Regions from separate parts of the Shewanella sp. BJSY2023SW001 genome, predicted to be linked through region 2. Evidence: predicted binding sites of a transcription regulator. Region 2 holds the regulator's gene; each other region holds the start of a gene.
The links. Region 2 encodes FliA, which starts transcription of late flagellar genes. Its sites were predicted from a motif close to CTAAAGNTNNNNNNNNNNNNGCCGATA; they were not measured.
Positions count from the first base shown of each region.

Region 1: the regulator FliA is predicted to act here: its motif matches at 2,911-2,937, upstream of pomA (flagellar motor protein PomA).
Region 3: the regulator FliA is predicted to act here: its motif matches at 2,469-2,495, upstream of ACMHXH_RS19610 (flagellar protein MotY).
Region 4: the regulator FliA is predicted to act here: its motif matches at 1,941-1,967, upstream of ACMHXH_RS19820 (VC2046/SO_2500 family protein).

Region 1 is NZ_JBKORF010000084.1:6,653-12,238, reverse strand. It holds gene thiI (tRNA uracil 4-sulfurtransferase ThiI) at 1-893, opposite strand, end outside; gene ACMHXH_RS19950 (flagellar motor protein MotB) at 1,056-1,991, opposite strand; gene pomA (flagellar motor protein PomA) at 1,996-2,763, opposite strand; gene xseB (exodeoxyribonuclease VII small subunit) at 3,159-3,398, shown strand; gene ispA ((2E,6E)-farnesyl diphosphate synthase) at 3,399-4,280, shown strand; gene dxs (1-deoxy-D-xylulose-5-phosphate synthase) at 4,302-5,586, shown strand, end outside.
Region 2 is NZ_JBKORF010000071.1:21,540-27,125, forward strand. It holds gene ACMHXH_RS16135 (chemotaxis protein CheA) at 1-1,628, opposite strand, end outside; gene ACMHXH_RS16140 (protein phosphatase CheZ) at 1,644-2,381, opposite strand; gene cheY (chemotaxis response regulator CheY) at 2,395-2,778, opposite strand; gene ACMHXH_RS16150 (RNA polymerase sigma factor FliA) at 2,826-3,545, opposite strand; gene ACMHXH_RS16155 (MinD/ParA family protein) at 3,538-4,419, opposite strand; gene flhF (flagellar biosynthesis protein FlhF) at 4,424-5,586, opposite strand, start outside.
Region 3 is NZ_JBKORF010000082.1:211,985-217,570, forward strand. It holds gene ACMHXH_RS19595 (YfcL family protein) at 1-171, shown strand, start outside; gene ACMHXH_RS19600 (DUF3137 domain-containing protein) at 546-1,562, shown strand; gene rnt (ribonuclease T) at 1,719-2,387, opposite strand; gene ACMHXH_RS19610 (flagellar protein MotY) at 2,529-3,401, shown strand; gene ACMHXH_RS19615 (ketoacyl-ACP synthase III) at 3,633-4,709, opposite strand; gene ACMHXH_RS19620 (GntR family transcriptional regulator) at 4,797-5,468, opposite strand.
Region 4 is NZ_JBKORF010000083.1:30,620-36,205, forward strand. It holds gene ACMHXH_RS19810 (putative bifunctional diguanylate cyclase/phosphodiesterase) at 1-855, opposite strand, end outside; gene ACMHXH_RS19815 (DUF406 family protein) at 1,058-1,348, opposite strand; gene ACMHXH_RS19820 (VC2046/SO_2500 family protein) at 1,418-1,906, opposite strand; tRNA gene ACMHXH_RS19825 (tRNA-Tyr) at 2,032-2,116, shown strand; tRNA gene ACMHXH_RS19830 (tRNA-Tyr) at 2,155-2,239, shown strand; tRNA gene ACMHXH_RS19835 (tRNA-Tyr) at 2,272-2,356, shown strand; gene ACMHXH_RS19840 (PLP-dependent cysteine synthase family protein) at 2,536-3,600, shown strand; gene queE (7-carboxy-7-deazaguanine synthase QueE) at 3,663-4,331, opposite strand; gene queC (7-cyano-7-deazaguanine synthase QueC) at 4,512-5,264, shown strand; gene rrtA (rhombosortase) at 5,294-5,586, shown strand, end outside.

The sequences.
Region 1 (5,586 bases), on a different contig from region 2:
TGGCTGGATACCTGTCCCAGGCTCTCACCTGTGACCAGTGCCTGAACCCCCATACGCTCCGCCACCCTGGCCGCGGCGCGCATCATCATCCGCTTGAGTATGACGCCCATCAGGCCATTGTCTATACGCTCGAGGATTTCGGCCACTACGGGCTCAAAGGGAACGGTCACAAACTTGACTTTATGCGACTCGCCATAGGTCTTCCACAAATGGTGCGCCACCTGCTTAACTCCGATTTCGTGCTGGGCACCGCCCAGGTTGAAGAAGCAGTAGTGGGTACGGGAACCCTTCTTGATAAATTGGAAACTGGATACCCCTGAGTCAAAACCGCCTGAGATAAGGGACAGCACATCTTCCTGGGTCGCGATCGGGAATCCACCAAGCCCGGGGATCTTTTTCTCTACCAGGTAGAGTTTGTCGTTGTTGATCTCCAGATGAATGGTCATATCCGGGTCTTTGAGGCGCACACCGGCAGCTTCGGTAAACTGGTTCAGGCCACCACCTACATAACGCTCCACATCCTGCGAACTGAAGTCGTGCTTGCCACTGCGCTTGGCGCGGACACAGAAGGTCTTGCCCGCCAGCTCGTCAGCATACACCTTGAGAGCATGCTGGTAGATATCATCAACAGTTTCAAAGTTGTATTCATTGACTTGGCTGATGGTAGAAATCCCGGGAATACAAGCTAAACGCTCGGCAAACACTTGCTTTAGCTTGGGTTTGTCTTTGGGAACCTGCACCATAATCCGATCCCACTGACGGGTAACGGCAGCGTCTTCATCCACTTTTTTGAGTACATTGCGGATATTGGACTCGAGCATCTTGGTAAAACGCATTCTTACCGGTTTGCTCTTCATCATGATTTCTGGATACAGCTTTACGATAAACTTCATGGGGATCCCGAGGAAAAAAAATTTCAAACAGCAATCGTGGGATTATAACAAAGACCCGCTAACTGGCACAGAGATTTGCCACTCCAAAGCCGTGTCCGGATTGCAGATGCCTAAAAAAAGCAGCCGTTTTCAGGCTGCTGTGATTCTGATGCTGCTGCGCCATCAAAGATTGGGATCGACTTCAATCTCATCAGACTCTTTGGCCTTGCCCTGCTCAATGGAGATTTCCACCCTGCGATTACGGGCGCGATTCTCCGGCGAATCATTCGGCACCAAAGGCGCAGTGGAAGCCATGCCCACCACTTTCATTCTGCTGGCATCAAAGCCGGGCACCTTGACCAATTCGTGGGCCACGGCCACCGCCCGCTGGCTGGACAGGTCCCAGTTGGAGCTGTACAGCTCATTGCTTATCTGCATGTCATCGGTGTGGCCGGAGACAGTGATGATCCCGGGCACATCTTTGAGTAGCTCACCAACCGCCTGCACCACAGGCTTGAATCTGGGTTGCAGGAACCCCGAACCTGAGGCAAAGGCGCCCTTCTCCCGAATACGGATGATAATCTGCTGTCCCAGAGACTCGATTTCAATAGCGCCGTCCACTATCTCTTTGTTGAGCGCCTCGGCCATCTTCTTGACCTGCTCGTTAATCTGATCCTGAGCTGCCTGCTGCTCCTGGGTCTTCTTGTCTTCGGCCTGCTCTTGCGCCGTGGCCGAAGCCTCGCCGCCACGCTGCTCGCCCCTTTGCTGCTGCACGCCACCGGCACTGTCGTCATCCCCTTCCTGATACTCGAGGATCTGCTGGGTCATCTCGTTGGTTTGCTGGTTAATTATTTCAATCGGGGTGGGATCCGGACGTCCGGGGCGAAACTCCAGCGCAATCACTGAGGTGCCTTTGGGAATATCTTTCACTTCCACCTTGTTCTGCACCCCGAAGGCGTATTTCATCGAGCCGGCTATCTGTTTGAACTTCATGACATCCATTTCAGAAAAAGCCAGCAGCAACACGAAGAAACACATCAGCAGCGACATCAGGTCGGCAAAGGTTGCCAGCCACATGGGTGCACCGGGTGGCGGACAATCACACTTGGGCTTGGCCATAGTGCTACTCTCCGTCCGTTGTATCTATTTTGCGCTGTTTCTCTGACAGGTAGTTTTTGAGGAAGCCCTCAATCACCCTGGGGTTCTGGCCATCCTGAATAGCCAGTACAGCGTCCATAATCAGATTGCGGTTAAGCATCTCTTCGTTCATCCGCAGCGCCAGTTTATCGGCAATCGGGATCGCCACCATATTGGCAATAATGGCGCCGTACAAGGTGGTCAACAAGGCCACCGCCATTGCCGGGCCGATGGATTTGGGGTCATCCATGTTGGACAACATGGCCACCAGACCAATCAGAGTACCTATCATACCCATAGCCGGTGCCACATCACCCAGAGCCTTGAAGATACTGATCCCCGCCTTATGGCGCTCTTCGGTCAGTTGAATATCTTTCTCCAGCGCTTCACGCACCACATCGCCGTCATGGCCGTCCACCAGCATATCAACCGCTTTTTGCATAAAACTGTTGGAAATTTGCGCCTCTTCCAGCGCCAGAAAGCCCCCTTTACGGGCAGCGTCTGCCATGGTAACCGACTGTTCAATCAACTCTTCAGGTTTATCCAGTTTGAACATAAACGCCTTGGCGGCAATCTTGACCGCCCCTAAAAACTGCTTGAGGTTGAACTTCATCATCACCACAAACAGCGAGCCGACAAGCACGATCAATACAGAGGGTACATCGATAAAGATGGCAATGCCGCCACTACTGACCATTGCCATGATAATAAAAGCAAAAGCACCTACCAGTCCTATCAGGGTTGCTAAATCCACAGTGGCTCCTCACCTCTAAAGCAGACCCGACACAGTGTGGCCGGGATCTCTATCCCATACAAGCCGATCCACCCCAAAGGGTGATATAGGATCTTGGCTATTCACAGGAGATGAATATGATAATTTTCAATAGTTTCTATTTTGAGTTATCGGACAGGGCTTAAGCAAGTTTAGGAAGATTTTAATTTTCTCTAAAAAAAATCAGCGACAAAGCGTGCTGTTGAGCAAATAACGGGCGCTTCAATTTGACCCTTATCGCGCCCTGATATACCTTGTGTCACGCTGAACATAACGCCAAGACACCTGCAGCCCTCCCTCTCTCCTTTTACCTTTGCACCGTGCCAATCAGGTCGCAGGAATGGGCCGGCAACCAAGGTGCATCAAGGAAACTGATTGTGGCCAAAAAACCCGAAAATCTAAGTTTTGAAGAATCTCTCAACGAGCTGGAACGCATAGTCGTCGAACTGGAACGCGGTGAAGTATCGCTGGACGACGCGCTAAAACAGTTCGAACGTGGCATAGGTTTGGTGCGCAGCAGCCAAGCCAAACTGGAACAGGCACAGCAGAAAGTAGCCATACTGCTGGCACAGGATCCCCAGGCGCCATTGAGCCCATTTACAGTCGAGGGTGAGTGAGTGTTAACCCAAGCTATTAACCAATACCAGCAGAGAGTCAATCAAAGAATTGCCACCATACTGGACACCCTGGATGATACCGAGCCCAGACTCAAGGCCGCCATGCGTCATGGAGCCCTGCTGGGTGGAAAGCGTATTCGGCCGTTTCTGGTCTACTCTGTAGGCGAGATGCTCGGCGTCCCCCTTGAGCGTCTCGATGATTGCGCCGCCGCCATAGAATGTATTCACGCCTATTCGCTGATCCATGACGATCTGCCGGCCATGGACGACGATGCCCTGCGCCGCGGTCAGCCAACCGTGCATATCGCCTTTAACGAAGCCACCGCTATTCTGGCCGGTGATGCCTTGCAGACCTTGGCCTTTGAACTTATCAGCAGCGACATTGAAGGCCTCAGCGACCGCCAACACCTGCGTCTGGTACAGGCGCTGGCAAAAGCATCCGGCTACCGCGGTATGTGCGGCGGCCAGGCGCAGGATCTCAATGCCACCGACAAAGAGATCTCGCTTGAGCAACTCACCGCCTTGCACAGATTGAAGACAGGGGCCCTTATCCGCTGCGCCGTCGAGTTTGCGGTCATTGCCGCCGATATTGACGCCAAAGAAGAACAAGCACTGCTGGAATACGCCGATGCCGTGGGCCTGGCGTTCCAGGTACAGGATGACATTCTCGATATTACCGGCAGCACAGAAGAGCTTGGCAAACCCCAGGGTTCGGATCTCGATGCCAACAAGAGTACCTACCCGAAACTGTTGGGGCTGGAAGGCGCCAAGACTACAGCTCAAAAACTGCTGGAAGATGCACTATCAGCGCTGGCAAAATTGCCATACAATAGCCAGTTAATTGCCGAATTCGCCCGCTATATCGTTGAGCGAAGAGTATAAAAAGAGACAAAGTATCTCGTTATGAGTCTGGATATCACTCAGTTTCCTGTGCTGGCACAGGCCAATACCCCGGAAGAGTTACGTCAACTTCCACAAAGCCTGCTCCCTCAGCTGGCCGACGAGCTCAGGGAGTTTTTATTAAAATCTGTGGGCATGTCGAGCGGTCACTTTGCCTCTGGCTTAGGTACGGTCGAACTGACCGTGGCGCTGCATTATGTCTACAACACCCCGTTTGACCGCCTGGTCTGGGATGTGGGCCATCAAGCCTATCCGCACAAGATCCTTACCGGTCGTCGCGATCGCATGCCTACCATACGCCAAAAAGGTGGTCTGCATCCTTTCCCCTGGCGGGAAGAGAGTGAGTACGACACCTTCAGTGTCGGCCACTCCGGCACCTCAATTTCCGCCGCACTGGCAATGGCGGTCGCCGCGGATAAAGAACAGGCCGGCCGCAAGGTAGTAGCCGTGATAGGCGATGGTGCCATGACAGGCGGCATGGTGTTTGAAGCCATGAACCACGCCGGCGATCTGCACAAAGACATGCTGATGGTGCTCAACGACAACGAGATGTCTATCTCGGAAAACGTCGGCGCCCTCAATAACCACCTGGCACAGCTGATGTCAGGCCGCTTCTACACCACGATACGAGAAGGCGGCAAGAAAGTACTCAAGGGCATGCCCGTCATCAAAGAGATGGCGCGCCGCACCGAGGAACACCTTAAAGGCATGGTGGTACCGGGAACCCTGTTTGAAGAGCTGGGATTTAACTACATAGGTCCTATCGATGGCCATGATGTGGATGCTCTGGTAGAAACCCTGCGTAACATGCGCAGCCTCAAGGGGCCGCAGGTGCTGCATATCATGACCAAGAAAGGCAAAGGTTATGAGCCTGCGGAGAAAGATCCCATCGGCTGGCATGCTGTGCCCAAGTTTGACCCTTCACAATTTTGCAAACCGGTCACCAAACCCGGGAAACCCAGTTTTTCCCAGGTGTTCGGCAAATGGTTGTGCGACATTGCCGCCAAGGATGACAAGGTACTGGGGATCACCCCGGCCATGCGCGAAGGCTCCGGCATGGTGGAGTTCTCCCAGAAATTCCCCGAGCAATACTTCGATGCCGCCATCGCCGAGCAACATGCAGTGACCTTAGGTGCCGGCTTTGCCTGTGAAGGCTATAAACCGGTAGTGGCCATTTACTCCACCTTCCTGCAGCGCGGCTATGATCAGTTGATCCACGATGTGGCATTGCAGCGCCTGCCAGTACTGTTTGCCATTGACCGCGGCGGCATTGTGGGCGCCGATGGCC
Region 2 (5,586 bases):
TCTTTGAGTTTTCCAGCGTCCATACCGGCGCCGTCATCCTCAATTTTAAGCAGAATATGATCACCTTCCTGGCTGGCTGCCAGGGTAATCACCCCAGTTCTGGGCTTACCATTGGCCTCACGTACATCAGGCATTTCAATACCATGATCCACTGAATTACGCACCAGGTGCACCAGAGGGTCGGCAAGGGCTTCGACCAGGTTCTTATCCAGATCCGTGTCTTCACCTATCATCCGCAGATCTATCTCTTTATTGAGGCTGCGGGCCAAATCGCGAACCACCCGAGGGAAACGACCGAATACTTTCTTAATCGGCTGCATCCGGGTCTTCATCACAGCACCCTGCAGATCGGAAGTCACTAGGTCCAGATTGGCCAGCGCCTTGGACATCTCCTCGTCTTCACGGGATATCCCAAGACTGACCAGGCGATTACGCACCAATACCAGCTCACCGACCATATTCATGATCTCATCCAGACGAGCCGTATCAACCCGAACTGTGGTTTCCCCCTGCGGCACGCTGGCTGCAGCCTTGGCAGGTGTAGCCTCTTTAGCAACAGCTGGAGACTTGGCCTGAGGTTTGGCGGCGGCTTTAGGAGCCTCGACTTTGGCAGTTGCAGCTGTGACCTTTTGTGTAGCCGCTGCAGGCGCTTTGGACTGGGCTGCTTGAGATGTAGAAGCTTGAGATACCGAGGGTTGGGATACAGCAGGCTCTGAACCACTGGCTTTAGCCCCTGGACCGACGCCTTTGCCATGTAACTCATCGAGGAGCTTTTCAAACTCATCATCGGAGATTTCATCGGCATCGACACTGGCAGATGCGGCTTCCTCAACGACTGCGCTGTTGGCTGCAGGCGCCGCGGCAAACTGCCCCTTACCATGCAACTCATCGAGCAGTCGTTCAAATTCATCGTCAGTGATGTCATCCGAAGAAGAACTTACAGAGGCGCTGTCGCTGGAGTTGGTAGCATCACTACTCGGGGCCGGAGTACTACCGGCAGAAGGCCCCTTGCCTGAACCATGCAAGGCATCCAGCAAGGCTTCAAACTCGGCTTCATCGATTTCATCTATACTGGCTGCACCGCTTTGGTTCGATGTCTCGGGGGATTGTGAAGTTGGCTCCTCAAACAGCTCCACCGCGGCGCTATCAAGCATGCCATCAAATAACTCATCAACACTCTCATCGCCGATTTCAACTGCGGCAGGCGTTTCCGCCTGAGCCTGTTCTGAAGGCAAAGGCGCACCTGAGCTAAGCAGCTTAAGTTTCGCCAATAACACTTCATCTGCAGCTTCCTGCTCCTGACCGGACTGGGTTTGGTTGAACATGGTGTTAATCGTGTCCAACGCTTGCAGTATGATATCCATCAACTCGGAGTTGACACTGCGCTTACCGGTACGCAATAAATCGAAGGTGTTTTCTGCCTCGTGGCAGACATCCACCATGGGCCCCAACCCGAGGAATCCTGCACCGCCTTTGACCGTGTGAAATCCCCTGAAGATGGCGTTGAGCAAATCTGTATCTTCCGGATTATTTTCCAGAGATACCAGCTGTTCCTGCAACAGCTCAAGGATCTCGCCAGCTTCAATCAAAAAATCCTGGAGTATCTCTTCATCAACATCAAAGGCCATTAAATTGACTCCTAATTAGAAACCCAGACTTGATAGCAGATCATCGACTTCATCCTGACCATTCACCACGTCTTCGCGTTGCTCTGCGTTCAGTATGGGACCTTCTGCCTCTATGCTCTTATCCTCAGCGCCACAGAGATCATCCAGCGGCTGCTCACCGAACACGGTCAGCAAAGAAACCAAGCTGTTTTCCACTTCCCGCACCAGTTCTATGACCCGACGGATCATCTGTCCGGTCAAATCCTGAAAATCTTGAGCCATCAGTATCTGATTCAGTAATTCCCGCAGCCGACAAGCATCGGCTTCACTCTGTTGCATAAAGTGTTGTACGTCATGACACAGGCCCTTGAACTCATGCAAGGCCAAATCACGGCGCATCAGCTTATCCCAGGCTGGTTTGACATTTTGCAGGTTGGTGCTCAAAGCATCCGACAAAGGCAGGCATTCTTCGACTGCGTCCATAGTTTTGTTGGCTGCTTGCTCTGTCATATCAATGACATAGGTAAGACGTTCTTTGGCATCGGGGATATCAGTGTTGGCAAGCTCAATAAGGCGGCTATCTACCTGAAAATCCACTAAGGCGTTGTGCAACTGGCGGGTCAACTTACCGACTTCTTCGAACAGATCCCTTTGCAGGGGAGCCGCCAGTTCCCGCAGCAATTCGTCGGCCTTGTCCTGCTCTCCCTGACTGAGCAGGGCAACCAATTCCTGTGCCTGCTCCAAAGTCACCAGCCCGGATGTCTCTGCTTTCATTGCATCACCCCACTCAACCGAGCCGTTCGAAAATCTTATCCAATTTCTCTTTCAACGTAGCCGCGGTAAAAGGCTTAACAACATAACCATTCACGCCGGCCTGAGCCGCCGCAATAATCTGTTCACGTTTGGCTTCGGCAGTTACCATTAACACAGGGATATGTTTGAGATGCTCGTCGGCGCGAATCGCCTTGAGCAGATCGATTCCCTGCATCCCAGGCATATTCCAGTCGGTCACGACGAAGTCAAAGTCGCCCTTTTGCAGCATAGGCAGAGCTGTTGAACCATCGTCTGCTTCCTGGGTGTTATTGAACCCCAGGTCTCGCAACAAGTTCTTAATGATCCGTCTCATCGTTGAAAAGTCGTCAACGATAAGAATCTTCATATTCTTGTCCAAGGTTTCCTCCGGTGAGCTGACATACTTATAAGTTGCTCAATCATTAATTACGCTTGTGTCCAATGCTTGAGTTTGGCTTTCAGCCTCAGCATGGCCTGACTATGGATCTGGCTCACCCGGGACTCACTTACCTCAAGAATGACACCAATCTCTTTTAAATTCAGTGCTTCGTCATAATACAGCGACAAAACCAAGGCATCGCGCTCTGGCAAGCGCTTAATGGCATCGGTTAAGGCTGATTGGAATTGGCTTTGAGCCAGGCCCTCAAAAGTGTCATCTGCCGGCATATCTTCCGACATCAACACATCGGGCGCTACCCCCAAATCTTCTATTCCTATGATTTTACCGGTAGAAACATCATTGAGAATATGATGATATTCATCCAACGACATCTCCAATCGCTCGGCAATTTCACTATCACGGGCATCCCGCCCCAACTCCTGTTCAAGCTCATCCATCACCTGAGCGACTCGCCGGTTATTGCGATGAACCGAGCGCGGAACCCAGTCGCCACGGCGTATCTCATCTATCATGGCGCCACGGATGCGGATCCCGGCAAAGGTCTCAAATTTGGCGCCTTTGCTGCCATCAAACTTGGATGAAGCTTCCAGCAATCCCATCATGCCGGCCTGCAGCAGGTCATCGAGTTGAACCGATGCAGGCAGACGGGCAAGCAGATGATGGGCTATTCGTTTTACCAGCGGTGCATAATGCTCAACGATCTGTGTCTTATCGTTTAAACCTGCGTATGCAGCCGCTTTATTCACTCGTACCATCCTCTCGGTAATCTGTCCTTTGAACCAAGCGCTCAACAAAAAACTCGAGATGCCCCCCAGGTTGCTGAGGTATAGGCCAGCTCATAATCTTGTTTGCCAGTCCATGATAAGCAATACTGGCCGGAGACTTGGGATAAGCTTCCACTATCAGTTTCTGTTTCCGCACCGACTTACGCAGATTCTCGTCGAACGGGATAGTTGCCACAAGTTCAAGTGCCACATCCAAAAATCTGTCTGTTACTTTACTGAGCTTAGCAAATAACTCCATCCCTTCCCGCAAACTCCGTACCATATTTGCGACAATTTTGAAGCGGAACACACCATGCTCACGACTGAGTATCTTAATCAGCGCATAAGCATCGGTAATAGAGGTGGGTTCATCACAGACAACCACGAGTACATCCTGTGATGCACGAGAGAAGCTGAGTACCATATCCGAGATCCCGGCGGCCGTATCGACTACCAAGATATCAAACTGGGTTTTCATTTCGCTGAAGGCGCGGATAAGCCCGGCGTGCTGTGCCGCAGTCAGTTCGACCATGGCCTGGGTGCCCGAGGTGGCAGGAATAATGCCTATTCCTTTTGGGCCACGAACGATAATATCATCAAGTTCAGACTCTCCCGATAGCACATGGGACAAATTGCGTTCGGCGCGTAGGCCGAGCATCACATCCACATTAGCCAACCCTAAGTCAGCATCCAAAACCAGGACACGTTTGCCTTTTTCTGCCAGAGCAACCGCAGTATTGATGGAGACACTGGTTTTACCCACGCCCCCCTTGCCTCCGGTCACGGCAATTACTTTTACTTTTTCGTTATTTGGTTGATTCATCATTCGTAAACCGCTCGCTTGGTCCCGGGTCATAGCTTTACTCAAATGCATAGGTCATCTCTTCTGACCTGGCTTTATTATTAAAATGACTTGCTTCAGTCTTGTTCAGTATGGCCAATGCCTGCTTGGCCAAGGTCAGGGTATCGGCGACCTGCATATCCTCAGGAACCCTTTGACCATCAGTAATATAACTTAATGATAATCCACTTTGGATCAACACGCTCAACGCGGCCCCCAAAGAGACGGACTCATCAAGTTTAGTTAAAACCGCCCCCGCGAGATCAATTCGCTGGAAATGACTTACCGCCTCTTCAAGCACCCGACGTTGGCCGGTCGCCGAGAGCACCAGATAGCTACGAATAGGCAAACGGGTATTGGCGGCAAGATTATCCAGTTGTTGGTACAGGCGCATATCCCTTTGACCCATACCAGCGGTATCTATCAAAACCAGCTTCCGGCTGCGGAACTGATACAGTATCTGCTCCAACTCATTGAGGTCATGAGCTTGCTTCACCGGGCATCCCATTATTTTGCCATAAGTTGCCAATTGCTCAAAGGCTCCGATGCGATAATGGTCCATGGTAACCAACAATACGGAATCCGGGCCATGGTGGGCAATAAAACGGGCCGCCAGTTTAGCCAATGTCGTGGTTTTACCGACTCCTGTAGGGCCGACCAGGGCGACAATTCCACCCTGACGCATTAAATCATCCCCCTGATTATCAAGCAGGTTTGCCAGACTTTGCGGCAAGGCATGTCCAAGCTCAGCGCTTTGATAGTGCTGACTCAGCGATGCCAGACGCTCGGCAACTTCAGGGGAGAATTCAGCTTCCAATAATTTACGTTCCAGCATAGCGCCGACGGGATCGGTGCGGCTGCGCTGATCCGCCATTAGACTGGACAGCTGGTGCGTCAACAAGCCGCGCAGCGAAGCCAGCTCTTCACGCATGGCCTCCATCTCTTGCTGTTGCTTGGCGCTGTTGCCCTTGCTTACCCGCTCCGGTGTCTTTTCCCGCAACTGTGGTGCAGGTTTGTGCTCTTCAGTAAGCCCTTGGGCCCAAGCCGGCATCTCGAGTTCCTTGACGTTACTTTGCTGCCCAAGCTGTTCATTCAAACGGCTCTGTTGCCGCTCAAGTAAAGCTTGCAAAGAGTCGGCCACAGGCTCTGGTTTGGCTTTTCTGCTAGTGTGTACATGCCCAG
Region 3 (5,586 bases), on a different contig from region 2:
CATTTTGCCGTGGTGCTGGCCGAGCTGGAAAACGAGTCAGAGCAAGGGCTGGATGCCTTGAATGAGCGGATGCAACAATGCCTGAAACTGGCAGCTAAAGAGCTTGAAGATGCCGACTATCGTCTGGTGGATAACGCTTGGTTAGAACTGAAACAACGAATCGCCGCCTGAGTTTTGTCGGCACAGCGAGACAAGTTTGTTGTTGTTCCGGGTATAAAACCCGCAGTGGCTCCTTGTTGAAAAGGAAAGCTGTAATGCCGTCAATATTATCGAAATAAATATTATCCGATGACAAGAGTCATCGGATTTTTGTCTCTTTAAAGCCCTACGTAAGAATAGTTTTATTCGACAGCGTTTTTGTTCTCTGGAGCACGCCGGGTTACCGGAGTAAAAGAGACCTTTGGTGAACTGCTGCGGTTAATGGGGGAAGTGTTAGTCTCAGTGTTCGTTGTGCATTTTGCCAACTGCTTAGTCTGAGGCTTAGAGACTATTGTCGGATAGTCACGGGCTGGCTCGGCAAAAATGGCAAAAATAAAGAAAACAGGATGAATTCAATGGAGTTGGAGATCCCGGAGCAGGACAAGCTGGCCTTCGGCCAGTATTACGGGAAAAAGATTGCCCCCAAGTGTCGGCGTTATGAGTCGGTACGAGAGGCCGCCGCTGCCAGGTATAAAGAGCGTAGAAAGATAGTTGCGCCTCTCACCTTTATCGGCATTCCGGCATTTTTGCTGTTTTTTGTCATGAGTTTCTATGGCGCTTTCATGCTGGATTTTAAAGATGGGGTGTTTTTCATTGGTTTTGGCGGCGCCTTGGTATCCCTGGGATTGGTGGTGTTGGCCAATATCTGGGCAGGCAGTGAGATAGGTGAACTGCGTACCCAGATAGTCGAGGAGATCTATCCTTTACTGCTGGGTTATTTCGGTAAAAGCTTTGCGTTCAATCCTCCGGGATTGCCTGAACTGGAAAGCTATAAAGACTATGGTCTCTTTCCCGACTATGACAAAGGTTATTTTCAAAACTCAGTCAGAGGCAAGTATCTTAATGTGCCTTTTCTGCTTAGGGAACTGACGTTACTCGAACGCACAGGCAAGAACGATAATGGTCCCCAATATAAGACGCTATTCGATGGCATAGTGATAGAGTTCGAGCTGCCAAAGAGATTTTCCGCCACCATCCAGGTGCGCCGCGATAAAGGTTTTATGGCCAATGGCTTGGCGCAGTTTAGAAGCAAACTCACGCGGGTAAAGCTGGAAGACCCGGACTTTGAGCGTAGATTTGAGGTTTACAGTGACGATCAGCTTGAAGCCAGATATGTGCTTAATACAGTGACCATGGAACGTTTGTTGTCACTATCAGGATTTTATCAAGGTGAGCTGGAAGCCTGTTTTAAACAGGGGCGATTGTTTGTCAAAATAGCCTGTCAGCATAGCTATTTTGAGCCGCAACTTGATCTACTCAAGCCGCTGGATCTCAGCGCAGACATAGAGCAAGTGTTTAAAGAGATCCATGAAGTGTTCGATTTGATTAAGGCTCTTAAACTCGACAGTCGCACCGGGCTTTAAATATGAGGCTCAAGAGCTTGGTTTTGAGCCGGGCTGTCTTTGTTTTCTGGTCACTGGTCGGTGGTTGCTGATGCACCCTCAAGCCAAACGCTCAAATAGTTTGGCTTGAGGCCAGGAAATCCCAGAGTTTTAGTCGGCTTATATGTCTGAGCCGGTTTAGATATCCCCTTGCGGGGTGTCGGTTTCGGCAGTGGCAGGCAAAGGCCAGCCGCCAAGAGCTTTCCAGCGGTTCACTATGTAGCAGAACAGCTCGGCGGTGCGCTCTGTATCATAAAGCGCCGAATGGGCTTCTTTGTTGTCAAAGGGGATCCCGGCCAAGCTGCAGGCCTTGGCCAGTACTGTGTGTCCTATGGCCAATCCGGCCAGCGTGGCGGTGTCAAAAGTAGCAAAGGGATGAAACGGCGAGCGCTTGATATCATTGCGCTCGATTGCTTTGCTGACAAAGCCGTGATCGAAGGCGGCATTATGAGCCACTATGATAGATCTGTGGCAGTCGGCTGCTTTCTGCGCTTTTTTCACCGCCTTGAATATCTCCAGAAAAGCTTCTTTCTCGCTGACGGCGCCCCTGAGGGGGTTGTTGGGATCTATGCCGTTGAATGCCAGCGCCTCCGGCTCGAGGTTGGCGCCTTCAAAAGGTTCGATATGGTAGTGCAGGGTTCTGTCTATTCCCAGATTGCCCTCGGCATCCATCTTCAGCAGACTGACGGCAATCTCCAGCAGCGCGTCTGTCTGCGCATTGAAGCCAGCGGTCTCCACGTCGATCACCACAGGGAAATAGCCCCTGAATCTGTGCTTGAGTTGGTTGGCTAGGCTTGGCTGAGTCATGCATTTCCCCTGGAAAATAACGAAGCGGCTATTATGCTAAAACATCAACAGGGTGTCATGTTCGATTGTTGTTTTTATAGGCTAAAGGAATGAATTTCTTTGCCGATAGAGACAACATGGTGTGTGAAAAGAGAGATTTCTATGTGGCGTAAACTGTTTCTGCTGTCGACTCTTTGTCTGCCGTGGTCGGCGATGGCGGATCTCAGGCACTATGTGGCGTCACTCGACGACTCTCATTGGCGTGTGGCGCAAAACACCCCCATAGGTTGCAGCCTCGAGCACGATATTCCCTCCTACGGCAAAGCTGTGTTTTCCAGTCATGCGGGTAAAGAGCTGAATCTGCAGTTTACTCTGGACATGTGGCAAAAGCCTGATGCAGTGACTCATGCTCGCTTGATGAGCAAAGCGCCGGCCTGGCGTCCCGGGGTGACATCAAAGGCGATTACCGAGTTGAGCTACCAGAAATACTTCAATGGCGAAGTGCCGAAACAGGCCGCCTGGTCCATGCTGACTGAGCTGGATCGCGGCATGGAACCCACTTTCTACTACAGCGATTGGTACAACCAAAGCCACACGGTGGCGGTCGGCCTTTCCGCGGCCAACTTTGCCCAGAAATACCGCGAGTTCAAGCAGTGTCTGGCCAATCTACTGCCTTACAGTTTCGATGATATCGCCTTTACCGTGCTTACCTATGAGATGGGGGGGACTGAGTTGACCCGTTATTCCAAGGCGCAGCTGGCGCGGGTGCAGGAGTATCTGGCCTATGATCCTGAAGTGGAGCTGGTGCTGATTGATGCCTATACCGATAGTTATGGCGGCCGCAGCATTAACCAGAAGGTTTCACAACAGAGAGCTGATTCCGTTAAAGATTTTTTTGTCGCACGGGGTATCCCGGGAGACAGGATCCATACTGAAGGACACGGCGAACGGCGGCATGTGGCATCCAATGATTCCAGTGATGAACGGGTCCGTAACCGTCGGGTAGTCATCCGGATAAGCAAACCGCTCAAGTAGGGCCAAGAACTGACCTAAGAGAAGGTGCGAATAAGACCTCGAGGCCTTCTCTTTTTTAGAAAGCGGTATAATTGAGTGAGTTTATTTCGGCAAGCATTTTACTCTATATTCGTCAGCGCAACTTTTTGTTGCGACCGGACATGTTATTCCTGGCCAAGTATGGCATCTAAAAACGAAAATGCCGTTCATTGAAAGTGAACGGCATTTTGTTTGGGGTTCTGCTTAATTCGTTTAAGCCTTATCGCGATGGCAGAAATAGTCTACTGCGCGTTTTACCAGTTCAATACCTGTCTGCTCGCATGGCGGCAGCTCGGCATCGCTCTGTTTCAGCGGTGTGACTCTATCACCCCATTTCAGCAGCAAGGCCGCGCTGGTGAGGCCAGCGCCGAAGGCACAGGACAGAATGTGTTGTCCTGGCTTGATCATGCCTTTTTCCAACGCATCACAGATAGCGATGGGAATGGTCGCGGCCGAGGTGTTGCCATAGTTGGCTATATTGACGAAGGCCTTCTCTTTGGGGATCTTCATTCTGTGTACCAGAGTGTCGATGATCCTCTCGTTAGCCTGATGGGGGATTACCCAATCGACTTGTTCTTTATCCAAGCCACATTTATCCAATACTTGGGCGCTGAGTTTACCCATACCGTTGATGGCACGTTTGAAAATCTCCTGGCCGTCGAACTGAATGTAGAAGTCCAGCGACTCGGCGACAAATCTATCCATACCCGTCCCGAAACTGGCCTTCAAAATATCGCGGCCACCTGGGTCATTGTTGAGCTCATAGCCCAGTACGCCACATGGGCTGTCTGTTGCTTCCAGCACCACAGCACCGGCACCATCACCGAACAGTACTGCGGTCTCTCTTCTTGACCAGTCGAGATAGAAGCTGAGACGCTCGGCGCCGATAACCAGGACTTTCTTGCATTGACCACTCTTTATCTGGGCGGTGGCCAGGCCTACGCCATAGAGAAAGCCACTGCAGGCGGCGTTGATGTCAAAGGCGGCACAGGTTGCGCCTACATTGGCCTGCACGGTCGAGGCTATGTTGGGGATCAGGGTGTCCGGGCTGGCGGTGGCCAGGATAATCATGTCCAGTTCGCTACCTTCTATGCCGGCGGCGGCCAGTGCATGCTGGGCAGCGACTGTGGCCAATTCAGAAGTGTTGACGTGGCTTATATGACGCTGGCTAATCCCTGTTCTGGGTTTAATCCATTCATCGGAAGTATCGATAAAGGTGGCCAGATCATGATTGGTCAGTACGGCAGGGGGAACGCACTTTCCCCAGCCGGTAATAGTGGCGTACTGCATTGAATTTACTCTCAAAATAAAAAGACAGAAGCCAGATCTGTCTTTTGGACAACTAAAGCGCTATTGCTTGGAAAGGGTCGTGATTTTTCAGCTCACCTGTTGGGCTACCAATTCGCGAATGGCATTGGCAGCGTGCAGTATGTGGGCCCTCAACAGGACCACGGCCTCATCTATTTTCTTTTGCCGACATAATTGCAGTAGATCCCTGTGATCCTGTTCGGCTCGGGGGATCCCGCCTGTCAGCAACAACTGTAAGCGGATATAGCGATCACAGTTGGTGTTCAGACCATGTACGACTTCCATGGTATGGGGACGGTTGGCGGCGCGGTACAAACTTGTGTGGAACTCTGTGTTGAGTTCGCTCCAACTGCCCACGGCATCATCCTGTTTAAAGGCGGATTCCAGTTTGTCCAGTACGGCTTCGGCCTGACGCAGATCTTCATCCTGCAGGTTTGGAATGGCTTTGGCAAGGAGATCAGTTTCAATCAGTGCTCTGAGTTCAAATAACTCGCTGACTTGTTCAACCGATAGTTCGGTAGCCGTGGCGCCTTTATGGGCTTCAAACTTGACCAACCCCTCGGCTTCCAGTTGCAAAAGGGCTTCCCTGACCGGAATCCGGCTGACATTCATCTCTTCTGCCAGGGCGCTTTGACGCAACGGTTCACCGGCTGCGATTTCCCCTGAAAGAATTTTTTCCCGCAACACTTCGACCACAACCTGAGTGCGCGTTTTATGAACGATGGGGGTAGTTCGACTCATAGATCCCGTCTTTGTATACGTTATTCGGTTTTGATCCGATTAAGACTACAGCGAATATTCAGATAAATAAAGGGAAACCACTAGGGCTTCCTGTTTCTGCATCGATCAAGATGATGGT
Region 4 (5,586 bases), on a different contig from region 2:
GCTGGATACCAACACATAGTGATTACCACGCTGGGTAATAAATTGACTGGCATGGTATCTGAGCCAGTATTCCTGGCCAGACTCTCGATTAAGCATCACTTCACCCGTCGCTACTTCGCCACGCAACACCTTGGCCAGGGTCATTTCAGCCTGTTTGGGTTGCTGCTTGAAGAAGGACAACTGCTTTAGACTGGCACCCAGCATTTTCTCTTTTGGGATGCCGGTGATCTGTTCATGGGCGCTGTTGATGTATTCAATCGCTTCTGTGTGCAAATTGATCAGCATACTGACCTGGGCCGATTGTTCAGCGGCCGACTGAAACAGCGTCAGCAACTCGTCTTTGCGGTAGGCGTCATGGGTAGCCAGAGTCAGCGCAAGCTGGTCAGCCACTTGCGATGCCAAATGGATTTCCAAATCACTCCAGTGATGCCCGGTAGAGGTTCGCTCCAGGCTCAAAACCCCTTCAATATGACCATTGATCCTGATAGCAACATCCAGAGAACTGGCAATACCGTTGACGCTAAAATAGATCTCGGCAAGTTCGCTCATGCGCCAATCAACCACCGCATCATTGGCGTCAATATGGCGTTTTTGCTTGAGTTGGTCGATATAAGATGGGATTTGATTGAGGTGTAATGGACGCGGCGTTTTAAGAGGCTTTCCCGAGCCAAAGCGGGCAACTTCAAACTGTACATGCTGATCCCTGGACCAGGACCAGACACTGGCATGTTGCACATCGAGATATTGACACAGGAGTTCTGTAGCCAGTTCAGCCGTCTTGGCGAAGTCGCCCTGTTGCTTGGCAACCGAGTTGGTCAACAACTCCAGCAATCGCTGATAACTACGTCGCTTCACACATATCCTCAGGTTCCCTTTCGGGCTCAAAGAAACCCGCGCCGAATGCGCGGGCCTGCCATCATATCTCTGCGCGAGATTACACTTTTACATAATACCCAGCAAGACAACTCATACTTTGTTACATTTACCTTGTTATGTCTTGCTTTGTGGCTTTGGTTTACGAACAGAACACTACTGACCATTTGGCTAAAAGCGCAGCTTATGCCAAAGCGTTTTCCAACTGAAAAATCATTTTCTCGGCACTGCAGGAAAAAGTCAGCGCCAGGGTCACAGTCTGCTCTGAGTTGCTGAGTTCTACCTTGACATCGGCGAAGCGGTCTGTGGCCAATTGCTTGAGAGCCTCGGCATCAACCATTGCCGACTCACCTTGAAAAGTCAACGAAAGCAAGGTGTCTCCTTCTTCGACCACTGTTCCTATATCCACATAGCTGCCACATTCGGCACAAGTGTCCTGCACATTGGCGGCCTGAGCCTGTTCAATACTCTTCATCTCTTATCTCCGATAGTGAGAGTCACGCAACAGTATAAACCATGGACGACCCCTGGACTGAGGCAAGCCTCACGCCGTTTGATATAGACCGGCCAGTTTACGTTGTTCCGATAGTTGATCAACAAACTCCATCAATGCCACCTTGGGTTGGTTCAAGACACCTTCCGTGCGCAGCCTTGTGTGCCAATCACAATTATTCAGCGCTTCCTGCATCCCGCTGTCTCTCTTCCCTCGAATAACCACAGGTTCAGGCATCAAGGCCTGGGCCAACTGAAAGCTACGTTCACCGTCACTGAGAAAATGATAACTGTTATCTACCGGCAAAGGCTCCTGACTCAAGTCTCCGAGCAAAGCTTGAGGCGCAGGCAAGTCAAATTGCTGCCGCAGGACAGTGTCTAGTTCAATATCGTCGTGCAGGTGAAACTGAGGCCAATCGCGCACATCTTGAGACAGCAATGCCAAAAGCAGGGCAAACTCACCCCGGCGATGGGACTCAACAGCCAGATTCAACCGTTCGCCCAATTGCAGCTCATTGATTAAGGAAACATCAGCACGCATAAAAAAACACCAACAAAACAACTCGTTGTTAGTTAATCGACCAAATGACCACGAACTTTAGCCCTTTTTTTAAAATCGGGCTTTACATGAAAAAGGTTTCTGACTACTATGGCGGCCGCAATTGAGGAGGGGTTCCCGAGTGGCCAAAGGGATCAGACTGTAAATCTGACGGCTCCGCCTTCGAAGGTTCGAATCCTTCTCCCTCCACCATTTGCCTACAATTTAAAAAGACACGAAAGTGAAATCGTGGAGGGGTTCCCGAGTGGCCAAAGGGATCAGACTGTAAATCTGACGGCTCCGCCTTCGAAGGTTCGAATCCTTCTCCCTCCACCATCTTTCACTCCAATGTCTGGCTCCAAATATGTGGAGGGGTTCCCGAGTGGCCAAAGGGATCAGACTGTAAATCTGACGGCTCCGCCTTCGAAGGTTCGAATCCTTCTCCCTCCACCATTTCTTTTTATCCTTTAATAAAACTCGCAAACGTTTTATCTGCGCCTAAACTATCCAATTCCACAATAATCAATAGCCTAGCCTGTGTCTGTGCCTCAATGCACCTGAGTTTTCGCTATCCATTGTCATTACCTTTGGTTATGATTAAGACCATCCTGTTATAAGAAAGAACAACAACAATGGCCGATCTCTGGGTAAACGAAGCAATTGCCAAAATCGAAGCCGATTTTCAGCGCAGCGCCGACACACATTTGATTAAACTGGAATTGCCGGCGGTAGCCGGAGTGGATATCTATCTTAAAGACGAAAGCACCCATCCAACCGGAAGCCTCAAACACCGTTTGGCAAGATCACTGTTTCTGTACGCCCTGTGTAACGGCTGGATCAAACAGGATACTCCTGTCATTGAATCCTCATCCGGCAGTACAGCTGTCTCCGAGGCCTACTTTGCCCGACTGCTGGGACTACCCTTTATTGCCGTTATGCCGGCGTCCACCGCCCGCAAGAAGATACAGCAGATAGAGTTTTATGGTGGCCGTTGTCACTTTGTCAATCACTCCAGCGAAATATACGCCGAGTCTGAACGGCTGGCGCGGGAGCTGAATGGCCATTATATGGATCAGTTCACCTATGCCGAGCGGGCCACCGACTGGCGCGGCAACAATAACATTGCCAATGCCATTTTCGATCAGATGCAGCGCGAGCCCTTCCCTATTCCCGAGTGGATTGTGATGAGCCCGGGTACCGGCGGCACTTCGGCCACCATTGGCCGTTATATCCGCTATCAACGGCTTTGCACCAAGCTGTGTGTGGTCGACCCGGATAACTCAGTGTTCTATGACTATTTTCAACAAAGAGATGCGGCCATCACCTGTGAGCAAGGCAGCAAGATTGAAGGTATAGGCCGGCCCAGAGTCGAGCCCTCCTTTATCCCGGGGGTAGTCGACTCCATGTTGAAGATCCCCGATGCCGCCTCAGTGGCGACAATCCATTGGCTGGAACAGATCATCGGCCGCAAGACAGGGGCCTCGACCGGCACCAACCTCTATGGCGCCCTGATGCTGGCGGCCGAAATGAAACGCGACAATCGCCAGGGCTCAATAGTGACCCTGATCTGCGATCCCGGTGAGCGCTATCTGGACACTTATTACAACCCCGAGTGGATAGCCGCCAATATAGGGGATATCAGCCAGTATCAAAACAAACTGAAACTGTTTGAAACCACGGGTGAGCTCTGCTGCTAAGAGCGCGCTTCAGATAACAAAAAGCCGCATCAATGCGGCTTTTTGTCGATTACCACTACAGATTAATCGATATCCAGATACTTGTGAGTCTGGATAGACAAACGCCAGTTGCGTTCGATACAGATTTTCATCGCCAGCGCCGTCGCCCGGCTCTTCTGGCTGATGGGCTGCAGGCAGATAGTCTTGTCTTTGAGATCCAACCCCAGCAGCAGTTGATCCAGTTCCTCAATATGAGCCTCGGTCGCCACCGGATGCTTAATCTCATTTGCCCGCTCCAGCGCCTGACGCAGTACCGGCATCCCCCCCTTCATACCGACCTTGGGCGAGACTGTGACCCAGGTATCTGCGCTGCAATTCACCTCAAAGGTGCCACTGGTTTCAATTTGAGTGCGAAAGCCTGCGGCATTAAATGCTTCTGTCATTTCAGTGAGCGGATAGAGACAAGGCTCACCCCCTGTGATCACTATATGCCTGGCATTGAATCCCTGCAGTTTAAACGCCTCCAGTAACGACTTGGCATCATGCTCGGCCCAGCGGCCGATACTGCCATCGGTGCGGATCACATCGGCAGGTTTCACCTGATTGTGCTCAAGCTTGTCCCAGGTCTGGCGGGTATCACACCAAGGACACCCCACAGGGCAACCCTGCAAACGCACAAAAATGGCCGGAACGCCGGTAAATACACCTTCCCCCTGCAGGGTTTCAAAGACTTCGTTGACGGGGTAGTACATCGGGGTTCCTCATATTTGCCAGGGCGGCATTTATAGAGGAATTTAGCCCCAAGCGCAAGGATGAGCGAATTTTCCGTTTTTTATCCAGTCGGCGCTGACAGCCAACCAAATTAGGGTAAACTGTGACGATTGAGTCATCCCTTTGAATAGACGCTTATGTCTTCATCCAATCAATCGCTTATGTCATCAGAATCAAACGCACCGCAAACCCAAACCGCAGAGCCGACCCAAAGCACTAAGCCAGCTATTTCCAAGGCGATAGTCGTTTTCAGCGGCGGTCAGGACTCCACCACCTGCCTTATTCAGGCCTTGGCCCAGTATGATGAAGTACATGCCATCACCTTCGACTATGGCCAGCGCCACAGCCAGGAGATTGAAGTTGCCAAGCAACTGGCGCAAAAGCTCGGCAGTGCCAGTCACAAGGTGCTGGATGTTACTCTGCTCAATGAGTTGGCCATCTCGGCCCTCACCCGCGACAATATTCCGGTATCAAACGACTTGATGGACAATGGTCTGCCCAATACTTTTGTTCCCGGACGCAATATTCTGTTTCTGACCCTGGCGGGGATCTATGCCTATCAAATAGGCGCCGATGCCGTCATCACAGGCGTCTGCGAGACTGACTTCTCCGGCTACCCGGACTGCCGTAATGACTTTATCAAGGCAATGGAAACTGCGCTGATACAAGGCATGGACAGACAGCTGCGTTTGGTTACGCCACTCATGTGGCTCAACAAGGCCGAAACCTGGGCACTGGCAGATAAATACCAGCAACTGCCACTGGTAAGAGATGAAACCCTTACCTGCTATAACGGCATTCTGGGCAAAGGCTGTGGCACCTGCCCCGCCTGTTTACTGCGCCAAAAAGGGCTGGATGAGTATCTGGCAACACCGGACAGCATCCAGGCAATACTGGCGGCCAAGACAGCGTGAAGCCGAGCTCCGCTTATTTTTCAGGAGTTGTGTTAACAGCCCTGGCGCTGCTGCTGTATTCTCTGCCGCTCACTGAGCTATTGGCCTTTCGCCGCAGCGCCATAGAACAAGGTGAGCTGTGGCGGCTTGTCAGCGGCAATCTGCTGCATACCAACTTCTGGCATCTGCTGATGAACCTCGCTGGGTTTTGGGTGATCCTTTATCTGCATAAGGAACACTATAACGCCCTGGGCGTATTGATATTGACCCTGGCACTGTGTCTGTTTGAAGGCGTAGGGCTTTATCTTTGCTACCCTGAGCTTATGGGGTATGTGGGCCTAAG